Regions from separate parts of the Phyllobacterium sp. T2-21 genome, predicted to be linked through region 1. Evidence: predicted binding sites of a transcription regulator. Region 1 holds the regulator's gene; the other holds the start of a gene.
What was found. Region 1 encodes PhoB, which activates phosphate uptake and scavenging genes when phosphate is short. Its sites were predicted from a motif close to TGTCATNNANCTGTCAT; they were not measured.
Positions count from the first base shown of each region.

Region 2: ACZ5FP_RS23780 (acid phosphatase) is a predicted target of PhoB. The motif match lies at 4,883-4,899, and genes of this name have one in related genera.

Region 1 is NZ_AP027912.1:174,725-181,996, forward strand. Features, by position in the region: gene ACZ5FP_RS00880 (vWA domain-containing protein) at 45-1,235, shown strand; gene phoB (phosphate regulon transcriptional regulator PhoB) at 1,236-1,922, opposite strand; gene phoU (phosphate signaling complex protein PhoU) at 1,937-2,662, opposite strand; gene pstB (phosphate ABC transporter ATP-binding protein PstB) at 2,686-3,459, opposite strand; gene pstA (phosphate ABC transporter permease PstA) at 3,521-4,840, opposite strand; gene pstC (phosphate ABC transporter permease subunit PstC) at 4,837-6,303, opposite strand; gene ACZ5FP_RS00910 (substrate-binding domain-containing protein) at 6,393-7,272, opposite strand, start outside.
Region 2 is NZ_AP027915.1:360,785-368,056, reverse strand. Features, by position in the region: gene ACZ5FP_RS23795 (DUF2218 domain-containing protein) at 124-1,218, opposite strand; gene ACZ5FP_RS23790 (RHE_PE00001 family protein) at 1,375-2,571, opposite strand; gene ACZ5FP_RS23785 (FUSC family protein) at 2,646-4,736, opposite strand; gene ACZ5FP_RS23780 (acid phosphatase) at 4,951-5,652, shown strand; gene ACZ5FP_RS23775 (hypothetical protein) at 5,916-6,263, shown strand; gene ACZ5FP_RS23770 (sensor histidine kinase) at 6,282-7,272, shown strand, end outside.

The DNA.
Region 1 (7,272 bases):
GGCGAACTGACGCCGTTCATCGACGACAATAAGCGGGTTTAGCCATGTTCCTCCCCTTCTTCCTCGAGCTCAAGGCGGCCAAGATTCCCGTATCGCTGCGGGAATATCTGACGTTGCTTGAGGGGCTGGATGCGGGGCTGGTGACCTATGATGTGGAAGGGTTCTACTATCTCGCCCGTTCCGCCCTGGTGAAGGACGAGCGCCATCTCGACCGTTTCGATCAGGTCTTCGGCCACGTGTTCAAGGGGCTGGAACTGCTCGGCGGCGAGAGCGGTGTCGACATTGCCAATCTGCCTGAGGAATGGTTGCGCCGGCTCGCCGAAAAGCACCTCACCGAAGAAGAGAAGAAGCTGATCGAGGCGCTGGGCGGTTTCGACAAGCTGATGGAAACCCTGCGCCAGCGGCTTGAGGAGCAGAAGGGCCGGCATCAGGGCGGCTCGAAGTGGATCGGCACGGCCGGAACCTCACCCTTCGGTGCCTATGGCTACAATCCCGAAGGCGTGCGCATCGGCCAGGACGAGGGCCGGCACGGCCGGGCGGTCAAGGTCTGGGACAAGCGTGAATTCAGGAATTTTGACGACAGTGTCGAGCTGGGCACCCGCAACATCAAGGTTGCTCTGAAACGGCTGCGCCGCTGGGTGCGCGAAGGCGCCGATGACGAGCTTGATCTTTCCGGCACCATCAGGTCAACCGCCGAACACGGCTATCTCGACGTGCAGACGCGGCCCGAACGGCGCAATCATGTCAAGCTGCTGATGTTCTTCGATGTGGGCGGCTCCATGGACGAGCATATCCGGATCGCCGAGGAACTGTTCTCCGCCGTCCGCTCGGAATTCAAGCACATGGAATATTTCTACTTCCACAACTGCCTCTACGAGGGTGTGTGGAAGGACAACCGCCGCCGCCATGCGGAACGCATACCGACGCTCGATCTCATCCATAAATACGGACCGGACTACAAGGTCATCTTCGTCGGGGATGCCGCCATGGCGCCCTACGAGGTTTCCCATGCGGGCGGATCGGTCGAGCACTGGAACCAGGAGGCGGGCGCGGTCTGGCTCGGCCGGGTGCTCGACCACTGGAAGAACGCCGCGTGGCTCAATCCGTCAAAGGAACAATATTGGGACTACACCGCCTCGACGGCAATGATCCGCAAGATTTTCGCGCATCGCATGTATCCCATGACCCTGGCGGGTATCGAGGGGGCGACGCGCGAACTCTCGCGCAGGCACTGACTACCCGAACGAATACCCCGCACCGCGCACGGTGCGGATCGGATCGATCGAGCGGCCGATATTGATGGCCTTGCGCAGCCGCCCGACATGCACGTCGACGGTACGGTCGTCCACGTAGATGTCTGCGCCCCAGACATTGTCCAGGAGCTGGCCGCGCGAGAACACCCGGCCGGGGGACTGCATCAGGAATTCCAGCAGGCGGAATTCGGTCGGCCCGAGCTTCAACTCGCGCTCCTTGCGGAACACGCGGTGCTGCTCGCGGTCGAGCTTCAGATCGCCGAAGCTGAGCACATGCGACAGCAGGCTCGGATTGACCCGGCGCAGCATGGCCTTGATGCGGGCAAGCAGTTCCGGGGTCGAGAACGGCTTGACCATGTAGTCATCAGCACCGGTGGCAAGGCCGCGCACCCGCTCGCTCTCTTCGCCGCGCGCCGTCAGCATGATGATCGGCAGGATTTCGGTCTCGCGCCGCGCCCGCAGACGGCGGCAGAGTTCGATGCCGGAAAGACCCGGCAGCATCCAGTCGAGAATGAGCAGATCCGGCACTTTTTCACGCAGCGCAATTTCCGCCTCGTCACCGCGTGCGATTGTCTCGACGACATAACCTTCGGCTTCAAGATTGTACCGGAGAAGGACGCTGAGCGCTTCCTCGTCTTCGACAACAGTGATTTTGGGAGCGATCGCCATTGCTGGAATCCTAATTAAGGCTGTCTGGCTTCATCGACGATGATGCTGTGGGTCTGGTCTTCCTTGGGCCGTTCGGCCGGAAGCTGGGCACCCGTCACGATGTAGTAGACCGTTTCAGCAATGTTCGTCGCATGGTCTCCGATGCGCTCGATATTCTTGGCGCAGAAGAGAAGGTGCGTGCAGGCGGAGATGTTGCGCGGGTCTTCCATCATGTAGGTCAGGAGTTCGCGGAACAGCGATGTGTACAGCGCATCGATTTCATCATCGCGCTCACGCACGATGTTGACCTGCTGCACGGAGCGTGTCGCATAGGCGTCGAGCACGTCCTTCAGCTGCGTCAGGGCGAGTTCCGCGATGGTCTGCAGGCCGCGATAGACCGACAGCGTCTGACGCGTATCGGTGACGGCGACAACGCGCTTGGCGATGTTCTTGCCGAGGTCGCCGACCCGTTCGAGGTCGGAGGAAATGCGGATGGCGCCGATGATCTCACGCAGATCGATCGCCATGGGCTGGCGCTTGCCGATGATGGTGATGGCCTTTTCGTCGATCTCGCGCTGTCCGGCATCGAGGATGAGATCGTCCGAAATGACGCGCTGGGCCAGCGCGTTGTCGGAGTTCACCATGGCGGTGACGGCCTGTTCGACCATGCGCTCGGCATGGCCGCCCATTTCGGCGATCTTGTGCGTCAGGAACTTCAGTTCGTCGTCATAGGAACGGACGGTATGCTGCGACTCGGTCATATTCTTATCCCTGTTTCCCGTGATTAGCCGAAGCGTCCGGTGATGTAGTCCTGCGTGCGCTTTTCCGTCGGATTGGTGAACATCATTTCCGTATCGCCCACCTCGACGAGGTTTCCGAGATGGAACATGGCGGTGCGCTGCGAAACGCGGGCCGCCTGCTGCATCGAATGGGTGACGATGACGATGGTGTAGTTCTGGCGCAGTTCGTCGATCAGTTCCTCGACCTTTGCCGTGGCAATCGGATCGAGCGCCGAGCAGGGTTCGTCCATCAGGATGACTTCCGGGCTGACGGCAATGGCGCGGGCGATGCACAGGCGCTGCTGCTGGCCACCGGAAAGGCCGGTACCGGCTTCATGCAGGCGGTCCTTGACCTCGTCGAACAGGCTGGCGCGGCGCAGGCTCTTCTCGACGATTTCCTCCAGCTCATGCCGGTTCTTGGCAAGACCATGGATGCGCGGGCCATAGGCCACATTCTCGAAAATGGACTTCGGGAACGGATTGGGTTTCTGGAAAACCATGCCGACGCGAGCGCGCAGCTCGACCACGTCGATCTTCGGATTGTAGATATCCTCGTCATCGAGCGTGATCTTGCCGCCGATCTTGCAGCCTTCGATCGTGTCGTTCATGCGGTTGAGCGAGCGCAGGAAGGTCGACTTGCCGCAACCGGACGGGCCGATCAGCGCCGTCACCATCTTTTCCGGCACATCGAGGCTGACACCGAACAGGGCCTGCTTTTCACCGTAGTGAACGGTGACATCCTTGCCCTGCATTTTGATCGTATTGACCTGTGCACTCATTTTGTCGTTTACCGCTTTTTCGAGAGATCGTTCTGTCATGAGATTCATAATTCGCTCCCGTTTACCAGCGCCGCTCGAAGCGGCGACGCAGAATGATGGCTCCAATGTTCATGACTGCAAGAAACAGAAGCAGCACGATGATAGCGCCGGATGTGCGCTCGACAAAGGCCCGCTCCGCTTCGTTCGCCCACATGTAGATCTGCACCGGCAGGGCCGTTGACGGATCAAGCGGCGTGACCGGATAGTTGGCGACGAAGGCCACCATGCCGATCAGCAGCAGTGGTGCGGTCTCGCCCAGCGCGTGGGCAAGGCCGATGATCGTGCCGGTCAGGATGCCGGGTGCGGCCAGCGGCAGTACATGGTGAAACACCATCTGCGTCTTCGAGGCACCGATGCCCAGCGCCGCCGAGCGGATGGATGGCGGCACGGCGCGCAGGGCCGCACGGGTGGCGATGATGATCGTCGGCAGCGTCATCAGCGTCAGCACCAGGCCGCCGACCAGCGATGCGGAGCGCGGCAGGCCGAAGAAATTGATGAACACGGCCAGTCCAAGCAGACCGAAGACGATGGACGGCACCGCGGCCAGATTGTTGATGTTGACCTCGATGATATCGGTCAGGCGGCTCTTCTTGGCATATTCTTCCAGATAGATCGATGCGGCCACGCCGATGGGCAGGGAAAGGCAGAGGACAATCAGCATCATGTAGAGCGAGCCGATGAGCGCGACACCGAGACCCGACGTTTCCGGACGGCTCGATGCGCCGAAGGTGAACAGGCCGCTGTTGAAGCGCTGCGCCATGGCGCCTTCCTTGGCCAGCGTGTTCATCCAGGCAACCTGGCGGTCCGATACCTTGCGGTTTGCCTGATCGACACTCAGGTCGATCTGGCCCTTGAAGGCCGAGTCGATGTCGCCGCCGGTCAGCACCCAGAGGTTCTGCGTCGTGCCGATCAGTGCCGGATTTCCTGAAACCAGTTCCCGCAGCTGGCTGCGCGAGCCGTCGGAGACGAGCTTGCTCAGTTCGCGGATCGCCGGCTTGTCGTCAAGGCTGACGCCCAGCTTTTCGGCAAGGGCATTGCGCACGAGGATCGGATAGTTCGCGGTCAGCAGAACGGTCGGGTCGGTCGCACGCTTGTTCGTGGGGTCGATCACCTTCTCGTCGAGCTTGACCGAGAGGCTGACCTCCGTCTGCCAGAACGCCGTGTAGCCGTTGGAAATCACCGAGTAGAGCAGCGCAACCAGGAAGAACAGGCCGATGGCAATCGCGGTGATGCCGTAAATCTTGAACCGGCGCTCGGCGGCATAGCGGCGCTTCAGACCGATGTCGCGCCGGACGACCTTTGCCGGAGCAACTGCAGCAGGATTGAGTGTTGTGTCGGTCATTCGTACTGCTCCCGGTACTTACGCACGATGTAAAGCGCGAAAATGTTCATCGCCAGCGTGATGAAGAAAAGGGTGAGGCCAAGGGCGAATGCCACCAGCGTCTGCGGTGAATTGAATTCGAGATCGCCTGTCAGCTGGTTGACGATCTTTACGGTGATGGTCGTCATGGCGTCGAACGGATTGATGTTGAGGTTCGCCGCAACACCGGCCGCCAGAACCACGATCATCGTTTCGCCGATGGCGCGCGACGCGGTGAGCAGCAGCGCACCGACGATGCCGGGCAACGCGGCAGGCAGCACGACGCGGCGGATCGTCTCCGAACGCGTCGATCCAAGCCCGAGCGAGCCGTCACGCAGCGACCCCGGAACGGCGGTAATGATGTCGTCCGACAGGGAGGAAACGAAAGGGATCAGCATCACGCCCATCACGATACCGGCGGTCAGCACGCTCTGCGCCATGATGAAGGGATAGCCGCCCGATATGGCCGCACTGATATCGCGCAGGAACGGTCCGACGGTGACAAGGGCAAAGAAGCCGTAGACGATCGTCGGGATGCCCGCCAGCACTTCAAGCAGCGGCTTGACCACCGACCGCACGTTCCGGCTGGCATATTCGGCCATGTAGATGGCGGCGAACAAGCCGACCGGCACGGCAAACAGCATGGCGACAAGCGCGATATAGAGCGTGCCGGCAAGCAGCGGAATGAGACCGAACTGACCCTGCGCCCCATTGCCGCCGGCTGCGGAGAAGCGCGGATCCCACACCGTGCCGAAGAAGAAGCTCGACGGGGTTACGGACTGGAAGAAGGTGATGGTCTGGAACAGCATCGACAAAACGATGCCGACCGTCGTCAGGATGGCGATGGTCGAGGCTGCGAGCAGTCCCCAGAGGATGATCCGCTCGACATTGTTGCGGGCCCGCGTGCGGACGTTGACGCCGGACAGACCGAAGATCGCACCGGCAACGGCAAGGACAATGGCGACCACCGCGCCGATATTATGCGCGCGCGCCGTGCTCTTGTTCCATTGCACGGCAACGGGGATCATGAAGTCCTGGCCTTCCGTCGCCAGGGCCACGCCCTTGCTCGACAGCAGCGGCCGCAATTCGGAGAAAGTGGTTGGAAGGTTCGCCCGTTCCTGGTCCGTCAGCTTGTCGAGACCCCGCGCGATGCCGCCGACCATGCCAAGCTCGAGGCTCTGGCTGGCAATGACGCTTTCGCTGTTGTGCACCGGCAGGCTGTTGATGGCCTGGCGCTCGATATAGAAGCTCGAGCCGACGGCCCAGACCAGGATGAAGATAATTGCTGGCAATACGGAAACCAGAAAAACCCACCAGCCGTGATAATGCGGCAAGGAATGGGCTTTGACACTTCTGTCATCTTTGCTGATGGCGCGCTGGCGTCCAAGAAAGAACCCGACAAGACCAATCGCAACGACAATCACTAAAACCAACAAGGTGGACATCAACGCTTCCCCGATCTGTCCTGCAACGAGAGCATAGGCCCCGAGAAATATCCGGCGCGGACAGGGTTCTGTCCGCGCCGGTTATCGGCTTACTTGCCAGCCATGGTCTTGCCGGCGGCGAATGCGGAGCGCTGAGCTTCACGCTCTGCATCCGGTGCAGCAACCAGGCCGTATTCTACCAGCGGGCTATCCGGACCGACCATCTGGTCAGCAAGGAAGAAGTCCACATATTCCTTCAGGCCGGGGATGACGCCGAGATGCGCCTTCTTGACGTAGAAGAACAGCGGGCGCGATACCGGATACTTGCCGGTGGCAATGGTTTCCGTGCTTGGCTTGATGCCGTTGACGGTTGCAACCTTCAGCTTGTCCGCATTGTTTTCGTAGAAGGCCAGACCGAAGACGCCAACGCCGGTCTTGTTGGCATCGATGCGAGCCAGTGTTTCCGGATAGTCGCCATCGATGTCGATGGCCTTGCCGTCCTTGCGGACAGCGATACAGGCGGCGGCAGCGGCCTTTTCGTCAAGACCGGCAGCCTTGATCGCATCGGCTGCACCGGTGGCCTTGCAACCGCCAGTCATCAGCTTCTCTTCGAAAACTTCACGTGTGCCGTGCTTTTCGCCAGGAATGTAGGCGGCGATGTCCCAATCGGGCAGCTTCGGGTTAACCTGGTTCCACTTGGTGTTCGGATTGGCAACCAGCTTGCCGTCGACAACGACCTGCGCGGCAAGAGCGGTATAGACGTCCTTTGGCTCCAGCGCCCAATCCGGGCCCTTGATGTCGGTCGCGAACACGATGCCGTCATAACCGATGCGGATTTCTTCAACGTCCTTGACGCCGGCGTCAACGCAGGACTTCAACTCAGTGTCCTTGATCGGACGCGAGGCATTGGCGATATCGATGGTGTTTTCACCAACGCCCTTGCAGAATTCCTTGATGCCGGCACCCGAACCGCCGGATTCAACGACCGGG
Region 2 (7,272 bases), on a different replicon from region 1:
GGGTCCGATGCGTGGCATTTGATCTGGTGGAGCGGCTGTAATATTGTTGAGTATAATAATCAACAATTAACTTCTGCAACCCCAAGTTTTATGGCAAGGGCATTTTTGGGCATTTTGCGCGTCTCAATCGTCCCGCCTGGCGTTGTCGCCGTCAAAACCGCGCCGCCAGTAGGCCACAACAAGATGCTTGGAGCGCTCATGTTTTCGCTCCTTGCGCAGATGCGCCCGGATTTGCTTGAAATCGGCGAACTCACAGCCGGCCCAGACAAAGGTGTCGGGGGAAATGACGGAGGAGTCGAGGCCTTCAACGATCCCGGCAAGCCCGCCGGTCGTCCCGGCGGGTGCGCCATCGCGATACACCCAGCGAACATCGAGTGTTGCTGCGGATTGCAGAGGCTGCCTGTCAGCGGGGCTGTCGATTTCAAGAATGACGGTTGCCTCGGCCTCCGCAGGCAGTGTTTCCAGAATCCGGCCGATTGCAGGTAGCGCCGTTTCGTCGCCAACCAGGAGATATCGCCGCGCGTCTTCCACGCCACCACCACCGGGGCCTGTCATTCCGACAATGCCGCCCGGTTTGGCATTCAAGGCCCATGTCGATCCCGGCGTATCGTTGCCGGGATGAACGACCATGTCGATGTCGACTTCGCCGCGCTCAATGTCGATGGTGCGGATGGTATAGACGCGGGCGGTCAGCGCATCGTCCCCCTCCGGCCAGACCGGACGGCCATCGCGCCCCATGGTCGGCCAAACCGGCTTTCGGCCTTCCGGCGCGAACAGCAGCCGGATATGCAGGCCGCCAATCGCAAACCGGGCAAGATTGGAACCGCGCAAGCGGATGCGCCGCATATGGGGCGTGAGGTCGCGGGCGTTCACCACCCGCATCTCGCGAAAATAAGGCAGTTCGGCGCTGTCCAGACCATCGCCCACCCATGACAGTTGCGGTTTCTCCGTGCCGGCGAAGCCCAGAAGACTATCGGCCAGCACCATGCGGACATAGGCCAGCGATGTTTCATCATCGGCCTCGACATCGAGAGACAGGATATCGCCGGCAATTGTCAGATGCGCCTTGCCATAGGGCGTTTCAATGCGCCCCTCCGCGTCATCACGTTCGACGCGCGCATGCTCGGAAAAGACGTTGCAGAGCTTGTCCAGCATGTCCTGCGGCGCCTGGAGTTTAACCGTAGCGGAGCTGCTCAGAACGGTCGGCATGGCAGACATGGGTATTCTCCTGGCATTGCGCTTCCGCCGTCCATCCATTGCGGATGACCATGCGGGGCCGCCGGGACCATATTAAAATATGAATAATTGAGTCAAGTATTAAAGCGAAAATTTCCGCGGCATGAAGGCAAGCCTGCCTGCCCCCTTCAGGGATCGTCAGACGATACCCCAGGCACGGTAGCGGCCCCGCCCGGTCATCTCCCGCACACCCAACTCGGCAATGAGATTGAGCGCGCCCCGCGGCGTCACTTTCAGCTCCTTGGCAATCAGCGCCGTTGAAACCATCGGCCGTGACAGAATGAGATCGATCATGCCGGGCAGGCTGGAGGTCGAGCGGCGGTCCTTCAGCTTGCGTTCCATCTGGACGCGGGCGAGGCTCAACCGGTCGATCTCTTTCAGACTGGCAATGGCCGATGATTGCGCGGCTTCCAGAAAGGCCGTGAGCCGCGTGTTGCGGTCACGGGCGCGGCGGCGATCGCGCGGTATCGCGCGCAACCCGGCATTGAAGACCGCCAGATGCGCCCGCGTCTTCATGCGCTCGCGCAACATGGAGGCGACCAGCATGGGGCCAAGCCAATGCTGGTGCTGCAGTGGCTCGATTTCCTCCCACGCATCCCAGAGCAGAGCCGCAGCCAGCATGGGCGGCAGATCGCGGGAGCGATCCATGACCGCAAACCACTCCTCCATCCTGCCGTCTTCATCCCAGTCCGGATCGTAAATCAGAGAATCCCCATCCGGCGTCAGATGACCGGGAGAGATTGCTTCCGCTCTGGCCGGCGGCGTGTCACGCGTTTCCTTGGGCTGCTTCAGCAGGCGTTCCGAACGGTCGAGCAGCGCGTCCAGCCTTGCCAGTTCTTCCTCGAAAGCGCTTTCCGCTTCTGACCCTGGCTCGGGGGCAGCCTCGATATCGAACCCGCGCACCGGTTCGCTGATAATCGGCGCGAGAAGCGCATCGCTACCCCAGCGACCGCGCAGGCTGGCAATGCCCTTCGGGCTCAGTGCCCATTGTGCGGGACTGGAGGCGATCTGACGCCGGGTTCGCAGAATTGCGTGCGCCCGGGTCAATTCATGGGTTGGCGTCCTGATATCCATGCGGGCGTCATGCAGGACAAGGTCCTCCACATGAACAAGTTCACCCGCCAGCCACAGCGCATTGCAGGCTTCCATGAAATGCGACCGGGCAATCCAGCCTTCGTTTTCGCGCAACAAGCCGTCTTTGGACTGGCGGCTGCCCAGCGCACCGAAATCGCCCTTGCGCGCCACCCGTTCATCCAGCCGTGCAAGTGCATCTTCCGCGGCGACAACCGGGCGAAGCAGGTCTTTCAGGGAATAGTTCGTAGAATCATAAGCCATTGAAATCATGATAGGGGAATAGTGAAAGTGAAGCTATTGCCCGAGATGGAAAACGGCGTCCATCGATCCGGACATCAAAGAATGCCGAAGCGGAAGGCGCCCTTTTTATCCCCGCTCGACCGGGCGCGCGCGCCGAGAACCAGAGAGGGATGGTCCTCGATCATGACGGCGATGAGCCGCAGCGACGCTGCGGCCTGCAGGGCCAGCGGGCGCGCCGACATCCCGGGAATGTCCGCTGCCATTGACCGGGCGGATGCGACATAGCCTGCGACGGCTCCGGTATCCTGCGTCTGCAAGCTTATCATTTTCGCCAATTGCGCGAGGTTTTCCGAAACGCGATCGGCAATATCGTGCTCCAGTCGCCCCCATGACAACAGCCGCCGCAACCGGATGATTTCCGCCCCGAGGGTGACCGATGACAGGGCGTCGTCCAGCAGGGTCTCCCCCGCCTCCCGCATGGTCCTGAGAATCGGCATCAACTGGTTGATGCGGTCATAGGCAAGGCTGTTGAATGCGGACGGGCTCGGGACCCGGTCACGCAGACAGAGCCGGACAATATCCGTTCGCAACGCGCCCATCATCCGGTTCACCGTCACCTGCGGCCGCTTCGGCAGAACAACAATGAAGACGAGAAGTCCGATGAGGATGCCGACCAGAACCGACAGCGAGGTTTCCATGAAAACCTGCGGTTCAAACACCATCGCCTCATGCGGTTTGAGGAAGACGATGAAATTGATGGCGAAAGCGGTTGCCGGCCCGACATGGCGCGGATCCGCCATCAGCAGCGCCGCCGGTACGAGGATGGGAACGATGAATAGGGCAAACCAGAACAGACCGGGGAAAGACGGCAGGATCAACTGCCCCAAAACAAAGGCAAACGGAACGGCGTATAACGTGCCCTTGAAAAATCCCCAGCTCGTCTGCAGCGGGTTGGGCATGGATGCGAACAGGCTGCACACCACTGCGACGATAATCGCCGCCGCCGCCGCATCCGCATGCCGGCTTTCCATCCAGTAGGCCGTCATCAGGGCTGTCGCGACAACAGCGCGAACCGCATTCACCAGGGCCGTGCTGTGATCCCGGTAGACCGGCAATGCCGGCGGCTTCCTGCTGCCGGCCATATATTGCGAGCGGCTGCGCAATGCCGAAAGACCGTTCAACGTTGCCTTGAGCCCGTCGAGAAACTCACCCAGCAGCGTCAAACGGGCCATCATGCCGATGCTGTCGTCGCCCCACGGCCTGCCTTTCAGCTCCGCAATTTCGGCTGCGATGATATCCACCCTGCCGAGCCACGGCTCAACGGCGTCAACCTTGAAGTCGCGTGCCATGTCATCGAGCAATACCCCGAGTTTGTCACGCAGGCTGCTCCATGTCCCGTCGGACGAGACCCGATGCGCGACAAGGATGTTCACAATCGACAAGCATGACATGAGATGCCCCACCGTATGGCGGGAATGGCGGCCATGCGTGACAAGGCTGGGGGCTTCCAGCCGTGCGTGAGCCCGCATGGCGGCAAGGGCCTGCGTGTCCGCGATCAGCTTCCTGTGCGCCGTCTTCAGGTGCCCGGCATCGCGCCCGGCAATCGCATCGCTGGTATAGCGCGCCAGATCGGCGATGCAGTTTTCCAGGCCTTCCACCAGCGCCGTTCGTGCAAGCTGCGGTTGAAAAAAGCGGCTGGCCACACCGGCACAGACGATGCCGAGCATAATCTCGGTGCAGCGCGCATAGGCAAATTCGGCCAGGAGATGCGGATGGCCAAACGCCGGGAGTGCGATAATGACGGCGGTATAGCCCGCAAGAGCCGCACCGTAGGATTCCGGGTTCCGCAACATCGAGGCCGCGTAGGTGCACAGTGCCACCCACAGGGCGATCGACGCCACAAACAGCCATCGCATATCACCTGTCGCGGCGGTGATGGCCATCGCCGCCAAAGCCCCGATCAGTGTTCCGGCCAGACGAAACAATCCCTTGCTGATGACCATGCCGGCGATCGGTTGCGACACGATAAAGACAGTCATCATTGCCCATTGCGGCTGCTGCAGGTTCAACGCAAAGGCTGCCGTGAGGGCAAAAAGCGCCGCGACATTCGTTCTCAGCGCAAATACCCAGGCCGTCCGGCCGGGCCATGCGGGATGTTGCATGATGGTGTGGATGGATTGAAACATGGCGTCCGATCTGGCAGCTCCCCGCCCTCAATATATTTCACAGGCAGGTGGCACAACGGAAAGACGCCTCAGGACCGTGCGTCTTCTTGCCACCTCGGCTTCATCACAACCTTTGCCGTGCAAGACCGCCTTCAATGACCCCATTGTGTCACAAACGTGACATCCAACGAGCGCATGATCCAATGGCGACCATCACCCTAACGAGGACCATTTTATGCGTAGATTGCTCAGTCTGCTGACAGCGTTTGCTTTTGTTGGCCTTACCGCCGCCTATGCCGGCGAGGTCAAGCCTTTCAGCGATAGTAAGGAAATCGACCTCCTGACCATTTTGCCCCCGCCTCCCGCCAATGATTCGGCACAGACCAAGGCAGAAATCGGCGAAGTTCTTACCTTGCAAGTGACGCGGACACCGGAAATGGTTGCCCGCGCCCAGGCCGATGCCGAGGAAAATGTCTGGCGTTTCGCCGACGTTCTGGGTCCGGATTTCAACAAGGACAAATTGCCGAAGCTTGCTGCCTTTTTCGACCGGGTTGTTGAAACCGAAGGCGCTGTCGTTGATCCGGCAAAGGATGTTTTCAAGCGTCCGCGTCCGCATCAGCTGAGCGAACTCGTGAAGCCGGCCGTCAAGCCGTCCAATTCCGGTGCATGGCCCTCCGGTCACACGACCGTTGGCACGCTGATGGGCATCGTTCTGTCCAACATGGTTCCGGAAAAGAAGGCTGAAATCATGGCCCGCGCCTGGGAATACGGCAACAACCGCATCGTTGGCGGCATTCACTACCGTTCCGACGTGGAAATGGGCCGCATTTCCGGCAGCGTCATTGCCGCGACAATCATGAAGCATGATGACTTCAAGGCCGAATACGAGCCTGCGAAGGCTGAACTGCGCGCTGCCTTGGGTCTCGGCGGCGCCTGATAGCATCTGCGCCGGCCATTTCCCCGACAATGCCCGCCATGCGTGTTCTTCGCGCATGGCGGGTTTAACCGTCTACGACTTTGGTCGTACGTGCGAGCCTGACCTTCGCCCGATGCAGGAACGACGGAACAGGGTTACTTTCCGGCCCAGCGCTTCACGAAAGCGTGATAACTGGAAGAGACAGCTATGTTCAGACCAAACCAGATGTGGCTCGCACCGCAGGTTGAACCCGATGTTCCTGGCCACGCATCAACGACGGCCGCATGATCATGCGTTATCAGATACAGTTGCTTTCCGTTGAATATTTTGCCCTGTCGCTTCTGCTTGGCCTCGTGCTGATACCCCTTCTCTCGTCTGATTTCTGGAACGCCTTGCGCGATAAAGTGATGATCCTGTTGAATTTTGCAGGCGGATGGAGAAAGGGGACAGCCGCGCGACAGGATGAATCCGCCAATCAGACGGAACCGGCGTCAATGCGCACCCATCCGTCCTATCGATTGCCTGAGGGTCAACGCGCAACGCCGAAGCCCCGTTACAAGAGCAAGGGTGGCATTCGCTCCGCCGAGTGGTATGGAACAAGGAACCGGCCAGTGAGACGTCGGCTTAAATAACCGGCGAGGAATGAAAACGTGAGTTTTTTGCATGCTCTTCGTTTGCGTGGTCTGTTCGTCAAACTGGTGTTGATGTTCATGATCGTCGGCTTCGGCGCGCTTTTTCTCGTCAGTATCCTCATGAGCCAGTTTTCCTCCGGCCGCTACGAGAGCAGCATCCGCAGCTTCTTCAATGGCCTCGATCAACAGCAACTGACCGCTCTGGCGTCGGGAACAGATCCGCGCGACAAGGAAGCCTGCACCGTTCTGGCCAGCAAGATATTCTGGAATGTGGTTCGATCCGGCGTCACGCGGGTATCCGATTTCGGCATCATGTTTTCGTTTTTTCACAGCGGCCGGATGCAGGTCCGGATCATTGATGACAACGGCATGGTGTGTGCCACCCAGCCGGACGCGACGCCCCTGCTCGGCAAGGCGCTGAGCGCGGCGGTGCATGCCGAACAGCCGAATTTCATTCAAAGGGACAATGACGACTGGGCCATGGTCAAGCGGGTAGCACTGCCGCTGGCCAACAACACCCAGGCGTTGATCGGGCTTCATTACTGGTCGCAATGGGAGCTTTACGACGAAGTGCTCGATGCCACCGTTTATGACTATATCCGCACATTCATCCTGATCAATTCGATGGGGGCCAGCGTTGCGGCGTTGTTCGTCTGGCGGCTGTTCCGGCGAATCAAGCGGGCGACAAACGCCGCGGACCAATGGGCCGCAGGCGATCTGCGGGCCCGCATCAAGGACGGTTCAAGGGATGAATTCGGGCGGCTGATGCAACGCTTCAACAGCATGGCGGATGCAATATCCAAGAGCTTTGATACGCAGAAGGCGCTGGCCATATCGGTGGAACGCAACCGCATCGCGCGCGACCTGCACGATACCGCCAAACAGCGCAGTTTTGTGCTGGGTCTGAAGCTCACCGAACTGGAATATGAGGCGCAGGGGCACGCGCCGCTGCTGCCGACGGTGGAATCGGCCCGGCGTCTGGCCGATCATTTGCAGCAGGACCTGGAGA